DNA from 4 places in the Rhizobium sp. N122 genome. Region 3 is predicted to be linked to each of the others. Evidence: predicted binding sites of a transcription regulator. Region 3 holds the regulator's gene; each other region holds the start of a gene.
What was found. Region 3 encodes PhoB, which activates phosphate uptake and scavenging genes when phosphate is short. Its sites were predicted from a motif close to TGTCATNNANCTGTCAT; they were not measured.
Positions count from the first base shown of each region.

Region 1: ppk2 (polyphosphate kinase 2) is a predicted target of PhoB. The motif match lies at 3,053-3,069, and genes of this name have one in related genera.
Region 2: ATY75_RS02175 (DUF1045 domain-containing protein) is a predicted target of PhoB. The motif match lies at 2,571-2,587, and genes of this name have one in related genera.
Region 4: ATY75_RS06940 (NAD-glutamate dehydrogenase) is a predicted target of PhoB. The motif match lies at 2,555-2,571, and genes of this name have one in related genera.

Region 1 is NZ_LOKU01000034.1:69,157-74,323, reverse strand. Features, by position in the region: gene ATY75_RS21950 (pyridoxamine 5'-phosphate oxidase family protein) at 1-108, shown strand, start outside; gene ATY75_RS21945 (LysR family transcriptional regulator) at 123-1,034, opposite strand; gene ATY75_RS21940 (aldo/keto reductase family oxidoreductase) at 1,131-2,006, shown strand; gene ppk2 (polyphosphate kinase 2) at 2,097-3,011, opposite strand; gene ATY75_RS21930 (GMC family oxidoreductase) at 3,121-4,773, opposite strand; gene ATY75_RS21925 (ATP-binding cassette domain-containing protein) at 4,858-5,167, opposite strand, start outside.
Region 2 is NZ_LOKU01000002.1:64,202-69,368, forward strand. Features, by position in the region: gene phnD (phosphonate ABC transporter substrate-binding protein) at 1-160, shown strand, start outside; gene phnE (phosphonate ABC transporter, permease protein PhnE) at 225-1,184, shown strand; gene phnE (phosphonate ABC transporter, permease protein PhnE) at 1,192-2,535, shown strand; gene ATY75_RS02175 (DUF1045 domain-containing protein) at 2,679-3,374, shown strand; gene ATY75_RS02180 (alpha-D-ribose 1-methylphosphonate 5-triphosphate diphosphatase) at 3,388-4,527, shown strand; gene phnN (phosphonate metabolism protein/1,5-bisphosphokinase (PRPP-forming) PhnN) at 4,524-5,120, shown strand; gene ATY75_RS02190 (GrpB family protein) at 5,141-5,167, shown strand, end outside.
Region 3 is NZ_LOKU01000041.1:10-5,176, reverse strand. Features, by position in the region: gene pstC (phosphate ABC transporter permease subunit PstC) at 1-212, shown strand, start outside; gene pstA (phosphate ABC transporter permease PstA) at 209-1,531, shown strand; gene pstB (phosphate ABC transporter ATP-binding protein PstB) at 1,548-2,363, shown strand; gene phoU (phosphate signaling complex protein PhoU) at 2,408-3,121, shown strand; gene phoB (phosphate regulon transcriptional regulator PhoB) at 3,259-3,942, shown strand; gene ATY75_RS24240 (GIY-YIG nuclease family protein) at 4,434-4,718, opposite strand.
Region 4 is NZ_LOKU01000007.1:75,419-80,585, forward strand. Features, by position in the region: gene ATY75_RS06920 (GGDEF domain-containing protein) at 1-818, opposite strand, end outside; gene ATY75_RS06925 (carbonic anhydrase) at 915-1,556, opposite strand; gene pdxY (pyridoxal kinase PdxY) at 1,628-2,503, opposite strand; gene ATY75_RS06940 (NAD-glutamate dehydrogenase) at 2,779-5,167, shown strand, end outside.

The sequences.
Region 1 (5,167 bases), on a different contig from region 3:
GAATATTGGGACAGTCCGGGCACCATTATCAGCTATATCAAAATGGCGGCCGCAGCGGTTTCGAACAGCAAGCCTGATATGGGCGACAATGCCGAGGTCGAGCTTTGACATGCAAGCGCTATTCAAGCCTGCTTGGTCGAGGCTTTGACGAAATCGATGAATGCCCTGAGCGGCGCTGGCACCAGCCGCCGTCCGGGATAATAGAGGAACGGCCCGGAAAAGCGCTGCCACCACGGCTCAAGGATCGGCTCGAGGGCGCCGCTGTCGAAATGCGGGCGCAGCCAGTCCTCGAAAACGCAGACGACCCCTGTGCCCGCTATCGCTGCGTCGACGGTCAGATCGGTCGCCCCGCCAACCCTGACGATCAACGGTCCTGAAGGGTCGACCCGCACCATTTCGCCTTCTCGCTCGAACTCCCATGGCGTCGTCAGCGCACCGCTGGCAAAACGGCCGAGCAGACAGGCGTGGCGAAGAAGTTCGCCCGGATGCTGCGGCCGGCCATGGCGGTCGAGATAGTCAGGGGAGGCGGCGGTGGCAAAACGCTGGACGCGCGGCCCGATCGGCACGGCGATCATATCCTGCTCCAGCCGTTCGTCATAACGGATGCCGGCATCGCACCCGGCAGCAAGCACATCGACGAAGCTCTCCTCGGCGATCACCTCGAGGCGAATGTCGGGATAGGCGGCGAGGAACGGCGGAACGATGGCGGGCAGCACCAGCCGCGCGGCGCTGACCGGCACATTGAGCCGCAGCGAGCCGGCCGGCCTGTCGCGGAATCCGTTGACCACGTCGAGCGCAGACTCCACCTCCCTCAAAGCCGGGCCGAGCCGCTCCAGCAAACCCTTGCCTGCTTCGGTCGGGACGACGCTGCGTGTCGTGCGGTTGAAAAGCCTGACGCCGAGCTCGGCCTCCAGACGGCGCACCGCCTCACTGAGGAAGGAGGCGCTGCTGCCGCTTACGCGCGCGCCCTCGCGAAAACCGCCGGCTCGCGCCACCGCAAAAAAGGCGTTGAGATCCCCCAAATCGACTTTCACTGTTCGCCACTCCGCACGGCCTGTGCGGATTGTAGCGAATTATCACGCGCCCCGACAACGCCTATCTTGGGGTCACCTCTTGAAAGGAGTGAGATCATGTCCATCATCGATCAGTCCGGAACCTTCAAACTCGGTGACCGCAGCGTGAAGCGGCTCGGCTACGGCGCCATGCAGCTTGCCGGGCCTGGCGTGTTTGGTCCGCCCAAGGATCATGGCGCGGCCTTGGCCGTGCTGCGCGAAGCGGTTGCGAGCGGCGTCAACCACATCGATACCAGCGACTTCTACGGCCCGCACGTTACCAACCGGATCATCCGCGAAGCCCTTCATCCCTATCGCGACGATCTCGTCATCGTCACCAAGATCGGCGCACGGCGCGGCACGGACGGATCCTGGTTTCCGGCTTTCTCGCGCGAAGAGCTGACGGCGGCCGTGCACGACAATCTTCGTAATCTGGGCCTTGACGTGCTTGACGCCGTCAACCTCAGAATCATGTTCGACGTTCATGGCCCTGCCGAAGGGTCGATCGAAGCACCCCTAACGGTCCTTGCTGATCTCCAGCGACAGGGTCTCGTCCGTCACATCGGCTTGAGCAACGCCACATCGAAGCAGATCGCCGAAGGGCGCGGAATCACCGAGATCGTCTGCGTGCAGAACCAGTACAATCTTGCCCATCGGGCCGACGATCGCCTGATCGACGAACTCGCCCGCGAGGGCACCGCTTATGTGCCCTTCTTCCCGCTCGGCGGCTTCAGCCCGCTGCAGTCCTCCACCCTGTCCGATGTCGCCACGCGTCTTCATGCGACGCCCATGCAGATCGCGCTCGCCTGGCTGCTGCGGCGCGCTCCGAACATCCTGCTGATCCCCGGCACCTCGTCCGTCGCCCATCTGAGGGAGAATCTTGCCGCCGCCGCGCTGGTGCTGCCGGATGATGCCGTCGCGGAACTGGACCTTATGGCTGATATCGCTGCCTGACGACGTTCCAAGCCCAGGGGCATCGTTACACCGCGCTCACGCGTGGTGTAACGATGCCAGAAACGTCAGACAACCGGTATGATTATGCGCTCAATAGCGCTCCGGCACATGCATTTCAGGCGGAACCGGCGCCCTGTTGTAATCGGCATGGCGGATGCGGTCCGGCAGCTCGATGTCCGGCTTGGGAACATCCTCATAAGGAATCTGCTCGAGAAGATGGGCGATGCAGTTCAGCCGCGCCCGTTTCTTGTCCACGGCCTGTACCACCCACCAGGGTGCATCCTTGCTGTGCGTGCGCGCCAGCATTTCTTCCTTGGCCTTGGTATATTCCTCCCAATGGACACGGCTTTCCATATCCATCGGTGAGAGCTTCCACTGCTTCAGCGGATCGTGAATACGCATCTTGAAGCGGAATTCCTGTTCCTCGTCGGTGATCGAAAACCAGTATTTGATCAGCACGATGCCGGAACGGACCAGCATGCGTTCGAATTCCGGCACCGAGCGGAAGAATTCCTCGAGTTCGTCAGGGGTGCAGAACCCCATCACGCGCTCGACGCCGGCGCGGTTGTACCAGCTGCGGTCGAAGAGCACGATTTCGCCGGCTGTGGGAAGGTGTGGGACATAGCGCTGGAAATACCATTGATGGCGCTCCCGCTCGGTCGGGGCAGGCAGCGCGACGGTCCGGCAGACGCGCGGGTTGAGCCTCTGGGTGACGCGCTTGATCGCGCCGCCCTTGCCGGCCGAATCGCGGCCTTCGAAAAGCACCACCACCTTCAACTTCTTGTGCTGAACCCAATCCTGCAGCCGCACCAGCTCGTGCTGCAGCCGGAAGAGTTCCCGGAAGTAGATCTTTCGCTCGAGCGTCTGCTCGGCAGGTTCCGACATTCCCTCGGCGACCAGATCGTCCAGCCGGTCCTCCTCCATCTGCATTTCCAGCTCCTCATCGAAGCTGTCGGCGATTTCGGCCTTTATCCGGTTAAGCTGGTCCTGATGTGATTGCGACATGGGTTTTTCCTTCCTGCTTTTCTTGACAGGAGCATGTCAGTGCGAAGGTTATATGACGACCACTGATCGAGCTGAAACGGTTACCCCAGTCTCTCGTTCCAAGCGCGCCTTAAAACTGCCCCGCCCGGTACCGGTCGACCAGGTTTCGACAGGCGCGGAGCGTCAGAGCCATGACGGTGAGCGTCGTGCCGGCGATACCGCTGCCGGGAAAGGCGCTGGCGTCGGTGACGATGAGATTCGGGGCATCCCAGACCTGATTATAGGGATTGAGCACCGAAGCCTCCGGGCCCTCGCCCATGCGCGCGCCGCCGGTTTCATGGATCGCCGCACCCATGCACATGGTCTTGCGGAACCATGTGCGGAACATGAAGCGGCTGAAGGCATCGGCATCCGGGAAGGCGCCCTTGCCCATCTCCTTGAGGCCGGTGGGCGAGCCGATGAATTCGAGCTCGCCGCCGACTTCGCTGATCATGGCGATCAGCGTCTCCTCCTGCCGGCGAAGCAGCGCCTGCTCCTCCGCCTGCATGACGCAGCGGATATGCGGCACGGGAATGTTCCAGGCGTCCTTGCGCCTGACATCGAGCGTGATGCGATTGTCGGCATAGGGCAGCATGCGACCGAAGCCGAAGAAGGCGAGGCGCGCATCGGTGGCGCCTGAGACCGGCGCGCGGCCGACGCTGCCCTGGTAGTCGAAATCGCCGCGGGCGGCATCGCCCTCACCGAAGCGGGGGATGAAGATCCCACCCGACGGATTGTAGAACGGGTCGGTCGGAGCGGAATCGTCGGGCGCCCAGCCCTTCGCCTTCGAGAAGGAGCCGAAGGCGAGGCAGGGAAGCTGATCCATGAAATAGCGGCCGAGGACGCCGGAGCTGTTGCCGAGCCCGTCAGGATGTCTTGCCGAAGCCGAATTCAGGAGCAGCCGCACGCTCTCTATCGGCGAGGCGGAAAGAACCACCGTCGCGGCACGCGCCGGCGATACTTCTCCCGTATTGCGGTCGATGAATTCGGCGCCGGTGGCGCGGCCGGTTTTCTCGTCCGTGGTGATACGGCGAACGACGGCGTCGTAGCGGACTGTCAGCCGGCCGGTGGTCTTGGCATCCTTAAGCGGCCGCGGCATGCGTTCGACGTCCGGCGCAATGTAGCGCCAGGAAACGACGCGCCTCTCCGGCCAACGGCTTTCGACCGCCTGCTTGAAAATCTGTTCGGCCGGCGTCAGGCTGGCCCGTTTGGCATAGATGCCGTCGGGCAGGGTCGGCACATCATCCTTGTTGCCGTAAAGCCCGAGATAGGCCTCCACTTCCTCATAAAATGGCACCAGCTCGTCATAGGAGACCGGCCAGTCCACGCCCTTGCCCGTGCGCGACCGGATCTTGAAATCATCGTCGGTCCAGCGCAGCAGCACCCGGCCGAAACTGTGGAGACGCCCGCCGCCCTGGCGGCCGCGGATCCAGAGAAAGGGCTCGCCCTTTGGCGTCGTATAGGGATTTTTGCGGTCGTTGACGAAGAAGTGGCTGAAGCGCTCGGTAAAAAACGCCGCCCGCGCCTGGATCGGCTGGCCCTTGATTGTGGCCCGCGCCCGCTCCCAGATATTGATGCTGCTTGCAGGCGCCTTCTTGCGCGCCGGGTCGAAATCCCCAGGCCCGACAGCGGGACCGGCCTCCAGAAGCAGCACCGACAATCCTTGTGCCGTCAGTTCTTTGACCGCGAAGGAACCCGCCGCGCCGGAGCCGATCACCAGCGCATCATAGACGATCTCAGACATGTTTTTCCAAATCCTGTCCTGGAGCAATTGCTCAAAGCGACGCGCAGCGCGCCGGCAATTGCGAGAAAACAAAGGGGCGGCGCATCAGAGCCGCGATCCGTCAGCGCCGAAGAGCGACGCCTTGGCGATATCGAGCCCGGGAGCCAGGGCATCACCGGGCTGCAGGCTCACGTCGCCTATGAGCCTCAGCGAGAGGCTTTGATCGGCCCAGTCGAACCAGACGACCGCATCCGAACCCATCGGCTCGACGACGGAAACGCGGCCGGGAATGGTGGGCAGGCTGCCTGCCGCCCGGTCGAGCATCAGATGCTCAGGGCGAAAGCCGAGGGTTGCCGGTCCTTCCGCCGCGACTGCTTGAAAGGAATAGCCGGAGAGATCGACGACAAGCCCCTTG
Region 2 (5,167 bases), on a different contig from region 3:
TTGGCAGACGAAGCTTGCAGCCTTCTTCACGGCGCTGCCGGAAAAGGATCACAAGTGCTTCGCCGCTATCGAAGGCGGCGACTACAAGGGCTATGCCCCCGTCAAGCACGAGTTCTACAACACCGTCGTCGAAGTCCGCAAAGCTGCCATCGGCGGCTGATCGGCCTCTTGAATGCGGGGCGGCCGGAAACGGCCGCCCTTCTTTGTAACCGGGCGAGGCGTCCATGACTGTTGCCGATACACAGCCGCAGATGCAGAGCACCAGGGAGATCCGCACCGCTTGGGAGCGGATGGTCGCCAGGCGTCGCTTCTACACCATCCTCGGCCTGGTTATTCTGATTGCGGCTTTCGCAAGCTCCGTCCGCTTCGCCGACGAGAGCAATGCCGGCCATTTCTTCGACCGCCTGCCGCATCTTTTCGATTTCCTGAGCTGGCTCATTCCTAAGGAGTGGAACGACGTCTGGCGCGCGCTGTTCGACATAGCGAGCGTGAACGACAAGGGCGGGGAGGAATTCAATTTCGACAAGGGCCGCGTCTATATCTCAGGCGCCTTCTACATTCCCGAATATTTCGAGCTGATGATCGTGACGATCAACGTGGCGCTGATCTCGACGATCGTCGCCTTCGTCTTTGCCGTTCCCTTGAGCTTCTTTGCCGCGCGCAACCTGACGCGTTCATGGCCGCTGCGCAACTTCACCAAACGCCTGATGGAATTTTTGCGCGCCTTCCCCGAAATCGTCATTGCCGGCCTGTTTTCGGCGATCCTGTCGATCGGGCCGGTCGCCGCCATCATCGCCATCACCCTGCACACGATCGGCGCGCTCGGCAAACTTTTCTACGAGGTGGCCGAAAATATCGACATGAAGCCGCATGAGGGCATGAAAGCGGTCGGCGCCAACTGGTGCGAGCGCGTGCGCTTCGCCGCCCTGCCGCAAGTGCTGCCGAACTTCACCTCCTATGCGCTGCTGCGTCTCGAGATCAACGTGCGCGCCTCGACCATCATCGGCGCCGTCGGCGGCGGCGGCATCGGCGAGGAACTGAAGCTTTCGATCTCGCGCGGCTTCGGCGCCAAGACGATGGCGCTCATTCTGCTGCTGTTCGTGACGATCGTCGCCGTCGACCAGTTCTCAGCATGGCTGCGTCGCCGCCTCGTCGGCGAGCACGCCTTCCTCCTGCAACATTGAGGCCGCCATGACGGTGATCGACGCCAACCGGATGCACGAGATCGAAGCGCGCTATCCGGAATATTTCCACCGGTCGTTCCGCCAGCGTTTCGGCGGGCTGATGATCCTGATCGCGACGCTGCTCTACAGCCTCTATGCCGTCTGGTTCTTCGACCTGCCCAAGCTGTTCGCCGAAGCCCATTGGGAGCGCGTCGGCATCTATCTCAGCCAATGGATAAGCTACGACGTTCAGCCGGAATTCCGCATTCAGGACGACGGCTCGATCGAAGTGCGTTACCCGCGCTTCTCGCCGCTCGGCGACAATCCCCATCCCGACTGGCTGGTCAACAATCCCGATGGCAGCATCACCGTTTCGATCAGCGGTACCAGCCGCAGCGTCACAGTCTCGAAGAACAAGACAATCGTCACCGCCCATGGCGTCAGCGTGCCGGTCGAGGTTTCGAGCGGTGCGCCGAAGGTGATCGGGCCGGTGCCCGGCTGGATGACCGTCTATGACGACAATGTGCTTGCCGATCTCGGCTTTGCCGGCAATGTCAGCATCTCAGTCGACCGGGTGAAAATCCGCAAGCGTTTCATCGGCTGGGCGAATTTCGTCTTCGACACACAATCGTCCTTCTTCGACAAGCCGATCGGCGAGGTCGTCAGCCTCATTATCTCCGAGCCGCGCATCAAGCCCGACCAGTCCAACCTGTCGCTCGCCTTCGACGACATCTGGAACAACAGCGAATGGCAGCATGGCGACGTCTGGACCAAACTTTTCCAGACGATCGTCATGGCATTCCTCGGAACGCTGCTGGGGTCGCTCGCCGCTTTCCCGCTCGCCTTCCTGGCGGCACGCAACATCACGCCGAACCGGCTGCTCAATCAGATGCTCAAGCGTTTCTTCGATTTCCTGCGGTCGGTCGACATGCTGATCTGGGCGCTGTTCCTGACACGCGCCTTCGGGCCCGGCCCGCTTGCCGGCAGCGGCGCGATCTTCCTCACCGAGACCGGTACGCTCGGCAAGCTCTATTCCGAAGGGCTGGAGAATATCGACAACAAGCCGCGGGAAGGCATCAAATCGACCGGCGCTCAAGCCGTGCTGGTCCATCGTTACGGCATTATGCCGCAGATCGTTCCCGTCATCGTCAGCCAGACGCTCTACCAATGGGAATCGAACGTGCGTGGCGCGACGATTATCGGCGCCGTCGGCGCCGGCGGCATCGGTCTCAAACTCTGGGAGGCGATGCGCACCAACGCCAACTGGGAAAACGTCGCCTACATGGTCATCCTGATCCTGATCGTCGTCTTCCTTTTCGACGCCGCCTCGAACGCGCTGCGCCACCGGCTGATGGGCACGAAAACCCACTGAGCCATCGGCCGGAAAGGCTGTGGCGGCGCTGCCGCCATCATCATTCTGTCACGGAAATCTTTTAGCCGGGAACCTGCTTGCGGTTCGCCGCCAAATCACTGCACATTGCGCTCCCCGTTTCGACGATCCCCAGGATAAAAGCCTTGCGCTACGCTCTCTATTTCTCGCCGCCGAAGGATGATCCCCTGACCGGCGCGGCCTCGCGCTGGCTCGGCCGCGATGCTTTCAGTGACGAGACCTATCCTGCACCGGAGCATGAGCAACTCGGTGCGGCAGAGCAGTTCGACCTGACCGCCGATCCGCGCCGCTACGGCTTTCACGCGACGATCAAGGCGCCGTTTTCGCTCGCCGCTTCGGTCACCGAGAGGGATCTGATGGCCGTCGTCGAGGAGTTTGCCGCGCGCACTGAAGCCTTCGAGGTTCCCGAACTGGTGCTCGGCCAGCTCGGCCGTTTTTTTGCCCTTGTTCCCGGTTCTGTTCATCAACCGCTTCAGGATTTCGCCGCGAAGGTGGTAAGGTCCTTCGAACCGTTTCGCGCAGCGTTGTCCGAAGCCGATATGGCGCGGCGCAACCCGGAGAAGCTCAGCGACAGCCAGCGCGCCAATCTGCAGCGCTGGGGTTATCCCTATGTGATGGAGGATTTCGGCTTCCACATGACGCTCACCGGCCAGGTGCCCGAGCCACGCGCCGCGGTGATGAAAACCATTCTGACCGAACGTTTTGCCGATTTCACCGGCCGGCCGCTTACGATTTCCGGCCTCGCCGTCTTCACCGAGGAAACGCGCGGCGCACCGTTCAAAGTTCATTCCTGGCTGCCGCTTTCCGGCGCCAAAAGCTGAAAGACCCGACGAGATGAGCAAAGAGACCGTGTTTTCCAACGCCCGCATCGTTCTTGAGGATGACATCCTCGCGGGGTCGATTGTCATTCGCGACGGCAAGATCGCCGATATTTCCGAAGGCAACTCGGTAGCCGGCGAAGATTTCGAAGGCGATTACATCATTCCCGGCCTCGTCGAGTTGCATACCGACCATCTCGAAGGCCATTATCAGCCGCGTCCCGGCATCCGCTGGAACAAGACGGCCGCGGTGCAGGCGCATGACGCCCAGATCGTCACCTCGGGCATCACCACGGTGTTCGACTGCCTGCGCATGGGGGCTGATGAGGACGGCGGCTTCGAACATGGCGAGATGCGCGAGATGGCCGATGCCATCCAGTCGGCGGAGAAGGAAGGCCGGCTGCGCGCCGAGCATCTCCTCCACCTGCGCTGCGAGGTCTCGGCCGACAATGTGCTCGAACATTTCGCCGATTTCGAAAACGACCGGCATGTGCGCCTGGTCTCGCTGATGGATCATGCCCCCGGCCAGCGGCAGTTCCAGACGATGGATCAATATATCTTCTATTATCAGAAGAAGCGGGGCTTAAGCGACGAGGTCTTCGCGCGCTTCGTCGCCAAGCGCCAGGCGGAATCGGCGCGCAATTCGACACCGCATCGCAATGCCATCGCCAAGGTCTGCGCCGAGCGCGGCATCACCGTCGCAAGCCATGACGACGCGACGCTCTCCCATGTCGACGAGGCGATCGACAACGGCGTGCGGCTTGCCGAATTCCCGACCAGCTTCGATGCCGCCCGCGCCTCGCACGAACATGGCATGAGCGTGCTGATGGGCGCGCCGAACATCGTGCGCGGCAAATCCCACTCCGGCAATATCGCCGCCCGCGACCTCGCCGAGATGGGCGTGCTCGACGTGCTGTCTTCCGATTACGTGCCGCTCAGCCTGCTGCATGCGCCCTTCATCCTCGCCGATGAAGTCGAGAGCATCACCCTGCCGAAGGCGATCGCCATGGTGACGTCGACGCCGGCGCGCACCGTCAGTCTCAACGACCGCGGCCGGATCGCCACCGGGCTGCGCGCCGATCTCGTCCGCGTCCACCGTTCGCATGGCGTGCCGGTGACACGCTCCGTCTGGCGCCAAGGACGCCGTGTCGCATGAGCCCGTACGAACCCCATCCAGGAGCCGGAGCCGAGCGCGGCATCATGGTCGTCGTCGTCGGGCCGAGCGGCGCCGGCAAGGACACGCTGATGAACCTTGCCGCCCGGCATTTCGCCGGCCGTGCCGAGGTTCATTTCACCCGCCGCGTCATCACCCGCCACCGCGACGCCGGCGGCGAAGACCATCTTTCCGTCTCCCTCCAAGGATTTGCCGCCATGGAGCAGTCGGGCTCCTTCGCCGTCTGGTGGGAGGCGCACGGCTTGAAATACGGTATTCCGGCCGAGGTCTCGGTGGCATTGTCGCGCGGCCATGTCGTCGTCGCCAATGGCTCGCGCTCGGCGCTTCACCGTTTCCAGGCGGCTTTCCCGCGGCTCAAGGTGATCAACGTCACCGCTCGCCCGGAAGTGCTTGCCAGCCGGCTGGAGGCGCGCGGGCGCGAGACGCATGAGGATATCATGGCCAGACTTGCCCGCGGGCCGCTGACGGTGCGCGGCGACTACGACGTGGCGGAACTCGACAATAGCGGCTCGCTCGAAGAGGCCAAGCAGAAGATGGTCACGATCCTCGACGGGCTGCTCGCCGAGGTGCATTGACCGCAATTGAGAGGAAGGGCATGGGCGCCATCCAAGTGGTCGACTAC
Region 3 (5,167 bases):
CCGGTGTCGCCGCCCGCATCCAGATCAACCCCTTCGAGCCGATGACGACGGTGACCGTCAAGATCGTCAATCAGCTGACGGGTGACCTCGAGTTCACCTCGCCGCAGACGTTGGTTGCCTTTGCTCTTGGCATCACGCTGTTCTGCATCACGCTTTGCCTCAACATCTATGCGCTCTACATCGTGCGCAAATACCGGGAGCAGTACGAATGACGGATATTGTTTCTCCCACAACAGGCGTCACCATCTCCAAGGCGCCGGCGCGCCGCGATATCGGCATCAAGCGCCGCTACGCCGCCGAGCGCCGGTTCCAGGCCTATGGCATCGCGGCCATCGCCTTCGGCCTCGTCTTCCTGTTCATCCTGCTGTGGACCGTGATCGGCAAAGGCTACACCGCCTTTCAGCAGACGGCGATCACCCTGCCGATCGAATTTTCCGAGAAGACGATCGACCCCAGCAACAAGCGTGCGACCGACCCTTCGGTGCTGATCGCCGCCAACTATCCGGTTCTGCTGCGCGATGCGATCGTCAAGCAGCTGAATATCAACGCCTCGAGCAAGCCTGACGTGCGCGATGCATCCGCCATGCTTTCCAAGGGGGCGCCGATTCAACTGCGCGACATAGTCGTCGCCGACCCGTCGATCATCGGCAAGACGGTCAATGTCACCGTGCTCGCCGACGCCAATGTCGACAGTGCCAACAAGGGCCAGATCGACCTTTCGGTCGATGAGAAGAACCGGAAGGTCAACGACAAGCAGGTTGGCTGGATGAACGAGCTGAAGGCGAGCGGCGCTCTGCACAAGCAGTTCAACACCGGCCTCTTCGTCAACGGCAACTCCAGCCGCCCGGAGGCCGCGGGCCTTGGCGTCGCCCTCATCGGCTCGCTCTACCTGATGCTGATCGTGCTGGTGCTCGCTCTGCCGATCGGCGTTGCCGCCTCGATCTATCTCGAGGAGTTTGCGCCGAAGAACCGGTTGACGGATCTGATCGAGGTCAACATCAACAATCTCGCCGCGGTTCCCTCGATCGTCTATGGTCTGCTCGGCCTTTCCGTCTTCATCAACTTCGTCGGCCTGCCGCGTTCGGCGTCGCTGGTCGGCGGCCTGGTGCTGACGCTGATGACCCTGCCGACGATCATCATCGCGACGCGCGCGGCCTTGCGCGCCGTGCCGCCGTCGATCCGCGCCGCAGCGCTCGGCCTCGGCGCGTCGAAGATGCAGATGGTGTTCCACCATGTTCTGCCGCTCGCCATGCCCGGCATCCTCACCGGCACGATCATCGGCCTGGCGCACGCGCTCGGCGAAACCGCGCCGCTGCTCCTGATCGGCATGGTCGCCTTCGTCGCCAACGCGCCGACGACACCGCTCGATCCCTCGACGGCCCTGCCCGTGCAGGTCTATATGTGGGCAAACGAGGCCGAGCGGGCCTTCGTCGAGCGTACTTCGGGTGCCATCATCGTCCTGCTCCTGTTCCTGATCGTCATGAACATGGGCGCCATTCTCTTGCGTCGTCGCTTCGAGCGCCGCTGGTAAACGGAGTTACAAGATCATGAACATGTTGACGGAAGCTGCAGTTGAAAAGGCGCTGGATCAGAAGATGAGCAACGTCCCGTATAAGATGATCGGCCAGGATGTCTCGGTTTACTACGGCGAAAAGCGCGCGCTTTTCGATGTGAACCTGAACATTCGCGAAAACACCGTAACCGCGCTGATCGGCCCGTCGGGCTGCGGCAAGTCGACCTTTCTGCGGAGCCTCAACCGCATGAACGACACGATCGACGGCTGCCGCGTCGCCGGCAAGATCACGCTGGACGGCGACGATATCTATGATCCCGATATCGATGTCGTCGAACTGCGCGCCCGCGTCGGCATGGTCTTCCAGAAGCCGAACCCGTTCCCGAAGACAATCTACGAAAACGTCTCCTACGGCCCGCGCATCCATGGCCTCGCCAAGTCGAAGGCCGATCTCGACCAGATCGTCGAGACCAGCCTGCAGCGCGCCGGCCTCTGGAACGAGGTCAAGGACCGCGTGCATGAATCCGGCACCGGCCTCTCCGGCGGTCAGCAGCAGCGCCTCTGCATTGCCCGTGCCGTCGCCGTCAGCCCCGAAGTCATCCTGATGGACGAGCCCTGCTCGGCGCTCGACCCGATCGCCACCGCCAAGGTCGAGGAGCTGATCCACGAACTGCGCGAAAACTACACGATCGTCATCGTCACCCACTCCATGCAGCAGGCCGCGCGCGTCTCGCAGCGCACCGCCATGTTCCACCTCGGCAATCTGGTCGAGGAGAACGACACCGACAAGATGTTCACCAATCCCGACGATCCGCGCACCCAGGACTATATCATGGGCCGCTTCGGCTGATTTTGGCGTCACCAAGCCTTCCCGTTATTCGAGGACAAAGCCCCATGGCATCGACACATATTTATTCTGCCTATGATGATGATCTGAAGTTCCTGTCCCGGCGGATTTCCGAAATGGGCGGCCTGGCCGAGCAGATGGTCGCCGAGTCCGTCCGGGCGCTGGTCAACGGTGATACCGCGCTGGCCCAGAAGGTCATTTCCGACGACGTGATCCTCGATCACGCCGAGCGCGAGATCGGCGACAAGGCGATCGTCACCATCGCCCGCCGCCAGCCGATGGCCGCCGACCTGCGCGAAATCATGGGGTCGATCCGCATCGCCGCCGATCTCGAACGCGTCGGCGACCTCGGAAAGAACACCGCCAAGCGCGTCATCGCCGTGCAGAGCACCGGCGTTCCCCGCAAGCTGGCCCGCGGCCTCGAGCATCTGTCCGAGCTGGCGCTCGTCCAGCTCAAGGAAGTGCTCGACGTCTACACGACACGCGCCGCCGACAAGGCGAGCGCGATCCGCGAGCGCGACAACGAGATCGACGCGATGTACACCTCGCTGTTCCGCGAGCTCCTGACCTACATGATGGAAGATCCGCGCAACATCACCAGCTGCACGCATCTTCTCTTCTGCGCCAAGAATATCGAGCGCATCGGCGACCACGCCACCAACATCGCCGAAACGATCTATTACATGGCAACCGGCGCACAGCCGGAAGGCGACCGTCCGAAGGACGACAGCGCCAACACCGTCGGCGCGGTCACCGAATAACCGCCTGAACCAGACGATTGCGTGCGCGCCCATGTGGGGCGCGCAAAGAGGTCGCAGCCATTTTTTGTGAATTTGCGCAGGATGCATTGCTTAAATCACCCCCGGTTTAAGGATCATGCGCGAGGAGACCGACACGCATGATCCCGAGAGTTGCAGTTGTGGAAGACGAGGAAGCCCTGAGCGTGCTTCTCCGTTACAATCTCGAAGCTGAGGGCTTCGAGGTCGATACCATCCTTCGAGGCGACGAGGCCGAAATCAGGCTTCAGGAGCGCACGCCCGACCTTCTCATCCTCGACTGGATGCTGCCCGGCGTCTCCGGCATCGAGCTTTGCCGGCGCCTGCGCATGCGCCCGGAAACCGAGCGGCTGCCGATCATCATGCTGACGGCGCGCGGCGAAGAGAGCGAACGTGTCCGCGGGCTTTCCACCGGCGCCGACGATTATGTCGTCAAGCCCTTCTCGACCCCGGAACTCGTTGCTCGCGTCAAGGCGATGCTGCGCCGCGCCCGTCCGGAGGTTCTCTCCACCGTGCTGAAATGCGGCGATATCGAGCTCGACCGCGAAACCCACCGCGTCCACCGCAAGAGCCGCGAAGTCCGCCTCGGCCCCACCGAATTCCGCCTGTTGGAATTCCTGATGTCGTCGCCCGGCCGGGTCTTCTCGCGCTCGCAGCTCCTCGACGGCGTCTGGGGCCATGACATCTATGTCGACGAACGCACCGTCGACGTCCATGTCGGCCGCCTGCGCAAGGCGCTGAACTTCTCCAACATGCAAGACGTCATCCGCACCGTCCGCGGCGCCGGCTATTCGATGGAAGCCTGAGCCGCCATCCTGCCGCCGTCCGGGCGAGGGAGCCGCGTAACGCAAAACGCGGCCGATAGATCACCGCACGCTGCGGTTCCTGCCGCGGGCGTTCCCCCACCCTCCGTCGTCCTCGGGCTTGACCCGAGGACCCATGCGGGTGGGCACTTCGTTTCTGTTGAACTGACAAGGCGACCGCGGCCGACAAATTCAAGCGCAGCGCTTGCGGCATGGATACTCGGGTCAAGCCCGAGTATGACGGAGGGTGAGGGAGCACGAGCAGCAAGAAGCGAGAGGTCTGGAGCAATTCCAACAAAATGGGCGAACGGTTTTGCGTGGAAAGCGCGGAAACAAATGGCGGCAATTCCAATAACCGCTACGCTTACGGTTCTTGCCGCATAGGTTCCCCCATCCTCCGTCGTCCTCGGGCTTGACCCGAGGACCCACCGCCACAAGCACTTCGGCTCGATGTGGTTACCGCCAACGCCATGGCCGCAAGCACTGCTTTCGCATCACCACAGCGTCAGATAGAGATCATCCCACCCGGGGTTCATCGCCTCGACCAGATCGACCTTCCATTGCCGGTACCAGCGTTTCAACGACTTCTCCCGCTGGATCGCGGTGCCGATATCCCAATGCTCCTCGTACCAGACGAGACGGGTGCATCCGTATTTCCACGCAAAGCCCGGCGTCAGCCCTTCGCGATGCTCATAGATGCGGCGCTCCAGATCGGATGTCACGCCGATATAGAGCGTACCGTTTTTCTGGTTGGTGATGATGTAGACATAGCCCGCCATCCGCGCAGAGTGCTGGGCATGGATGCTCGGGTCAAGCCCGAGCAGGACGGAGGGTGGGGAGGTGGGATGGGCAAGAAGCGAGACGTTCGGAGGGTTCCAGCGAAACGGAGCAAACGGATTGGGAAAATTGCGTAAAGCGAAAAGCGCCAATTCCAGCAGAACCACTACGCTCATGGTTCCTGCCGCAAAGGGCTCCCCCACTCTCCGTCGTCCTCGGGCTTGACCCGAGGATCCATGGCCGAGAGCGCTGCATTCGCGCTCACACTGACAAAGGCGGCCGTAGCCGAGCAAATTCAAGCGAAGTGCGTGCGGCATGGATACTCGGGTCAAGCCCCATATGCGCTAACTTAGCTGTCTATGTGCGATGGATCGTCGCCTTCGCGGCGGCTCGCGCAGTCGATAGAGCAACCGGATTCTGGCGATCGCCCTGATGGGAGCGTGCAAGACGG
Region 4 (5,167 bases), on a different contig from region 3:
CTCTGTGCGGCCGCCCATGCGTCGCGCACGGCGCCCGCCGGCCGCGATCCCGCAAGGATGGCATCGGTGATCGCATTCGCCTTCACCTGGTCGCGGTGACCGAGATAGGCTGCGATGTCGCGCACGATCGGAGCCGCCGAATGAAAGACCATGTGATCCATGCCCTCACCGAGCATGACCTTGCCCTGTATGAACTGCTCCACCGGAAATCTGGCGGAAACGCCATGGTCGAGGTAGCGGCTGCCGACGCCGGTAATCAGCCTTTCGCCGTAATAGGTCAGCATGATGCCCATCAGCTGGTTGGATTTCTCAAGCAGCACCGGATCGCTGATCAGCGGCGATAGCGCATCAACGACGGCAAGCTGCTTGAGAGCGGCATACCAGTAGATGGACCCGGGATCGCTGCCGAAATAGCGGCCCTGGTCGACGGCGCTTCGCGCGGCGACGATGCGGCTATAGGCAAGGCTGAGAATCGACAATTCTTCCACAAGCCCGGCGTCGAGCATATCGCGGGAGGGCAGGCTGGCGTAGAAGGCAAGGCGCTCGTCGTCGAGTGTCACCCGACTTTGCTGCATGTCGGCGGCGGTCTTGCTGCTCGGATGGGCGAGATAAAGGCGGGTGGCACCGATTTCACTCAGGATCTCCGTGGCGGCGATGGAGCCGCCGCGGGCGAGCACATCGGCGAACTGCCGGTCTTTCTCGAGATCTCTGTAGTGCGTGACTGAAGCCCGTATGACGACGACGCCTTCAATGAGCATGAAGACGAAGGGCAGCAGAATGGCGGCCAGGATAACCCTTTTGATGGTTTCGAACTTCATCGCCAATCGCCACGGTGATCAAAACGTCGGTCGTGCGCGACCAATTGGCGGCAATCTTAGCAGCAATTCTTAATAAACTGATAAAGCGGCAGATCCCTAGATTTCGGGACGGATAAAGTCTCGTGTCTCCGCATCCATCACCCAGAGTTCGCCGGTCGAAATATCGAACCATGCGCCATGGAGATGCATTTTTCCGGCTTCCTCGAGCGCCTTGATGTCGGGAAAGCTTCTGAGATTGTCGATCGAATTGCGGATCGACACACGCTCCAGCGCTGTCTGCCGCTCGGCCGCCGTCATCACGTCATTGCTTTGGATCTGCTCGGCGGCGGGCTTGACCAGCGACATCCAGCGGCCGATGAAATCGCCCGGCGACAGCGGCTCGGCATTCGGATCGAGCGCTGCGCGGATGCCGCCGCAGCGGCCATGGCCCATCACGACGATATCCGAGACCTTCAGCGCCTGCACCGCAAATTCGAGCGCGGCCGACGTCGAATGGAAATGACCGTCCGGCTCGTAAGGCGGCACCATGTTGGCGACGTTGCGGATGACGAAGAGCTCACCCGGGCCGGCATCGAAGATCAGCTCCGGCGCCGCACGTGAGTCCGAACAGGCAATGACCAGCGTACTGGGGCTCTGACCGTTTTCGGCAAGCAGCCGATACCTGTCGCGGGCGTCGGCATAACGCCCGTTCATGAAGTTGCGGTAACCGTCCAGAAGGGAATTTGGAAAACGCTGCATGCTTCTGGATTAGCGCGCGCGGCAGACAATTTCAACTGCTGCAATGCAAAATGAACGCGTCGGCATATGCGTCATTTTTTCCGCCGCTGCGCCGGGTGAACGAGCCGGCGCATCTGCACCATCGCCATCGGCGTCGAAAGGCTGGAAGCATCGCTCGCCAGCATCAGCTCGTTGCTGCCACGCTTGACGGCGCGCGCCAGCACTTCGAAGACGCTGGCGGTGGCAAGCTGCAGCGCCTTTTCGTCCTCGAGACCGGAAAGCAGGCGCGACAGAAAGACGGCGGCCAGCAGGTCACCGAGACCATTCGGCGGGTTTTCGACGACGCGGTGCTCGGCAAGAAGCGCGTGACGGCCGGACAGATAGAGGTTGCCGGTACCGCCCGCCATCATCGGCACCGCCGAGGTGACGAGCATGCGCGATGGCCCCAGCGCCAGCGCCGCCTCCATGATCGCGCTGTTGTCTTCAAGCGCGGCCCCGGAAAGCCATGCGAGTTCGTAGCGGTTCGGCGTCGCCAGCGAGGCGAGCGGGATGAGATGGTCGCGAATGGCCTCGGCGGTCGCCTCCGGCACATAGAGGCCGCCGAGATCGCCCATCACCGGATCGCAGACATAGAGCAGCTCCGGATTATCCTGCCTGAGCGCGGCGATCAGCCGGGCGACGGAGCGCGCCTGGGCGGCATTGCCGAAATAGCCCGAAAGCACCGCCTTGACTTCGCCGATCCAGGGCGCCCGGATCAGATCGTCGATCGCCGCGTCGAAATCCTCTTCCGCAAATGTCAGCCGCGTCGAACGGCCATGGCCGGGATGCCAAGGCAGCACGATGGTCGGCAGCGCCCAGACGGGGTGGCCGAGCGTCTCCAGCGCAAAGACAGCCGCCCGGTTGCCGACCGAGCCGCGCACCACGTGGCTGGAGATGACGATGATTGCGCCCGCTGCATTTTCCGACATGATACAAGATCCGAATGATGACCGGGTTTGATGATATTTTTGACGCCGCGCTGTCAACCATTCTTCACGTGAGCATGAAAATGTGCAGGGGAAGAGAAATCAAAAGCGGGGCCGTTTCGTTCGTTTTGGCCACGAAAACGGAAAAATCTCTGACAATTTCCCATTTCCTGCGTCAAAAAAGCATCAAAACCATCCCCTAGGCCCCTATTTTAGAGATTTTTTCGAAGAATCTTCTGCTAGCTTGCAGAAAATCAGTCCATTGCGGGAGGCGTTTCATGGCTGCCAGAAATAATCCGAAACGGGAAAAGCAGATCGAAAGCGCGCGCAAGGTCGCCAAGGCGACGGGCGAGGCGCATCTCGATCCGGAAATTCTCTTCGGACGGGCGAGCAATGACGATCTCGAACTCTATACGCCTGAGATGCTGGCGCTCTCCGCCGTGCATTCGGCAAGGGAACTCGCCGCCTGGAACGGCAAGGCGCCGCGCGTCAGCATCGACGCCATTGCCGATGTGGCGCCTGAGGGGATTGCCGTGTCGGTGCTTTCGGTCACCGACCGGAACATGCCCTTCCTGTTTGAATCGGTCATGGGCGAAGTGACCAGCACCTATCGCGACCTGTTCATGGCCGTGCATCCCATCCTGATCATGGAGAAGGGCAAGGCGCCAGCGCTCTATTCCGCCGATCACCCGAGCGACCCGGCCAGCCGCGTCAGCCATATCCAGCTCCATATTGCGCCGCTCAATTCCGCCCAGGCCGCAGATCTCGTCAAACGCGTTGAAACCGTGCTCGAACAGGTCCGTCTGTCGGTCTCCGACTGGAAGCCGATGCTTTCCAAGATCGACGGCGTGATCGCAGAGCTTTCCGCCAATGGCGCCAGCCGGAAAAAGGCCGATCGCGATGAGGCCGTCGCCTTCCTGACATGGCTGCGCGACGAGAATTTCACCTTCCTCGGCATGCGTGAATATGTCTATTCCGGCAAGGGTGCCGATGCCAAGGTTGAGCGAGACAAGGGTGCGGGCCTCGGCATGCTCTCCAACCCCGACGTTCTGGTGCTGCGCACCGGCAAGGACGCCGTGACGACGACGCCGGAGATTCTTGCCTTCCTCGACGGCCCCGACTTCCTGATCGTCACCAAGGCGAATGTGAAATCCATCGTCCATCGCCGGGCCTATATGGATTATGTCGGCGTCAAACGCTTCGACGCCAGCGGCAACGTCACCGGCGAGCTGCGAATCGTCGGCCTCTTCACCTCGACGGCCTATACGTCGCTCGCCTCGGAGATCCCGCTGCTGCGTTCCAAGATCGAGAAGGTGAAGGAGCATTTCGGCTTCGACCCGATGAGCCATTCCGGCCGCATGCTCGACAACACGCTGGAATCCTATCCCCGCGACGACCTTTTCCAGATCGACACCACGCTGCTTGCCAGTTTTGCCGAGCAGATCAACGACCTGGCCGACCGCCCGCGCGTGCGTGTCCTGCCGCGCATCGACCATTTTGACCGCTTCGTCTCGGTGATCGTCTACGTGCCGCGCGAGGAATACGACTCGATCGTCCGTGAGCGGATCGGCACCTATCTGAAGACTGTCTATGACGGTCGCGTCTCTGCCTATTATCCGGCTTTCCCGGAAGGCGGCGTGGCGCGCGTGCATTTCATCATCGGCCGCTCCGGCGGCAAGACGCCGCGCATTCCGCAGGCAAAGCTCGAGCAGGTGATCCGCGAGATCACCGCCCGTTGGGACGACCGTTTCGAGGCGCTGGCCGGAGCCAAGGCGCCGAAGATCTCGGTCGACCAAGCCTTCCAGGATTCCTTCACGCCTGAAGAAACCGTGGCCGATCTCGCCGATATCGTCGCTTGTGCCGCAGGCGAGCCGCTTCGCATCCAGTTCTACCATCGCCAGGAAGATGAGAGCCGTACGCTCTCGCTGAAAATCTTCCACGCCGGCGGCCAGCTGGCGCTGTCGCGCCGCGTGCCGCTGCTTGAGAATCTCGGCTTCAATGTCGTCAGCGAACGCACCTTCGACATCGAAGTACCGGCCACGGACGGAGAACCGAAACTCGTCGTGCTGCACGACATGGAGCTCGAGGCCCGCAATGGCGGCGACATCGACCTGCAGCGTTACGGCGCCGCCCTCGAGGAAGCCTTTGTCGCCGCCTTCGCCGGCACGATCGACAATGACAGCTTCAACCGGCTGATCCTCTCGGCCGGGCTCTCGGCGCGCGAGACGAACGTGCTGCGCGCCTATGCGCGTTACCTCCGCCAGGCCGGCATCGCCTATTCGCAGGATTATATCGCCACTACGCTCGACAAATATCCCGGTGTCGCCGCCGCCATCTTCAGGCTGTTCCACGACACGCTAGATACAAGGCTTTCCGAAAAGGTCCGCGTCAAGAAGCTTGCCGAGCTGCACCAGGCGATCGAGACCGAGCTGGCCGATGTGCCAAGCCTTGACGACGACCGCATCCTGCGCCGCTACGTCAATATCGTCGATGCGACGCTGCGCACCAATTATTTCCAGAGGAATCCGGATGGCTCGCCGAGATCGATGCTGGCCTTCAAGCTCGATCCGCATCTGGTCGACGGGCTGCCGCAACCCAAACCCTTCCGCGAAATGTTCGTCTATGGCGTCGAAGTCGAGGGCGTGCACCTGCGCTTCGGCAAGGTGG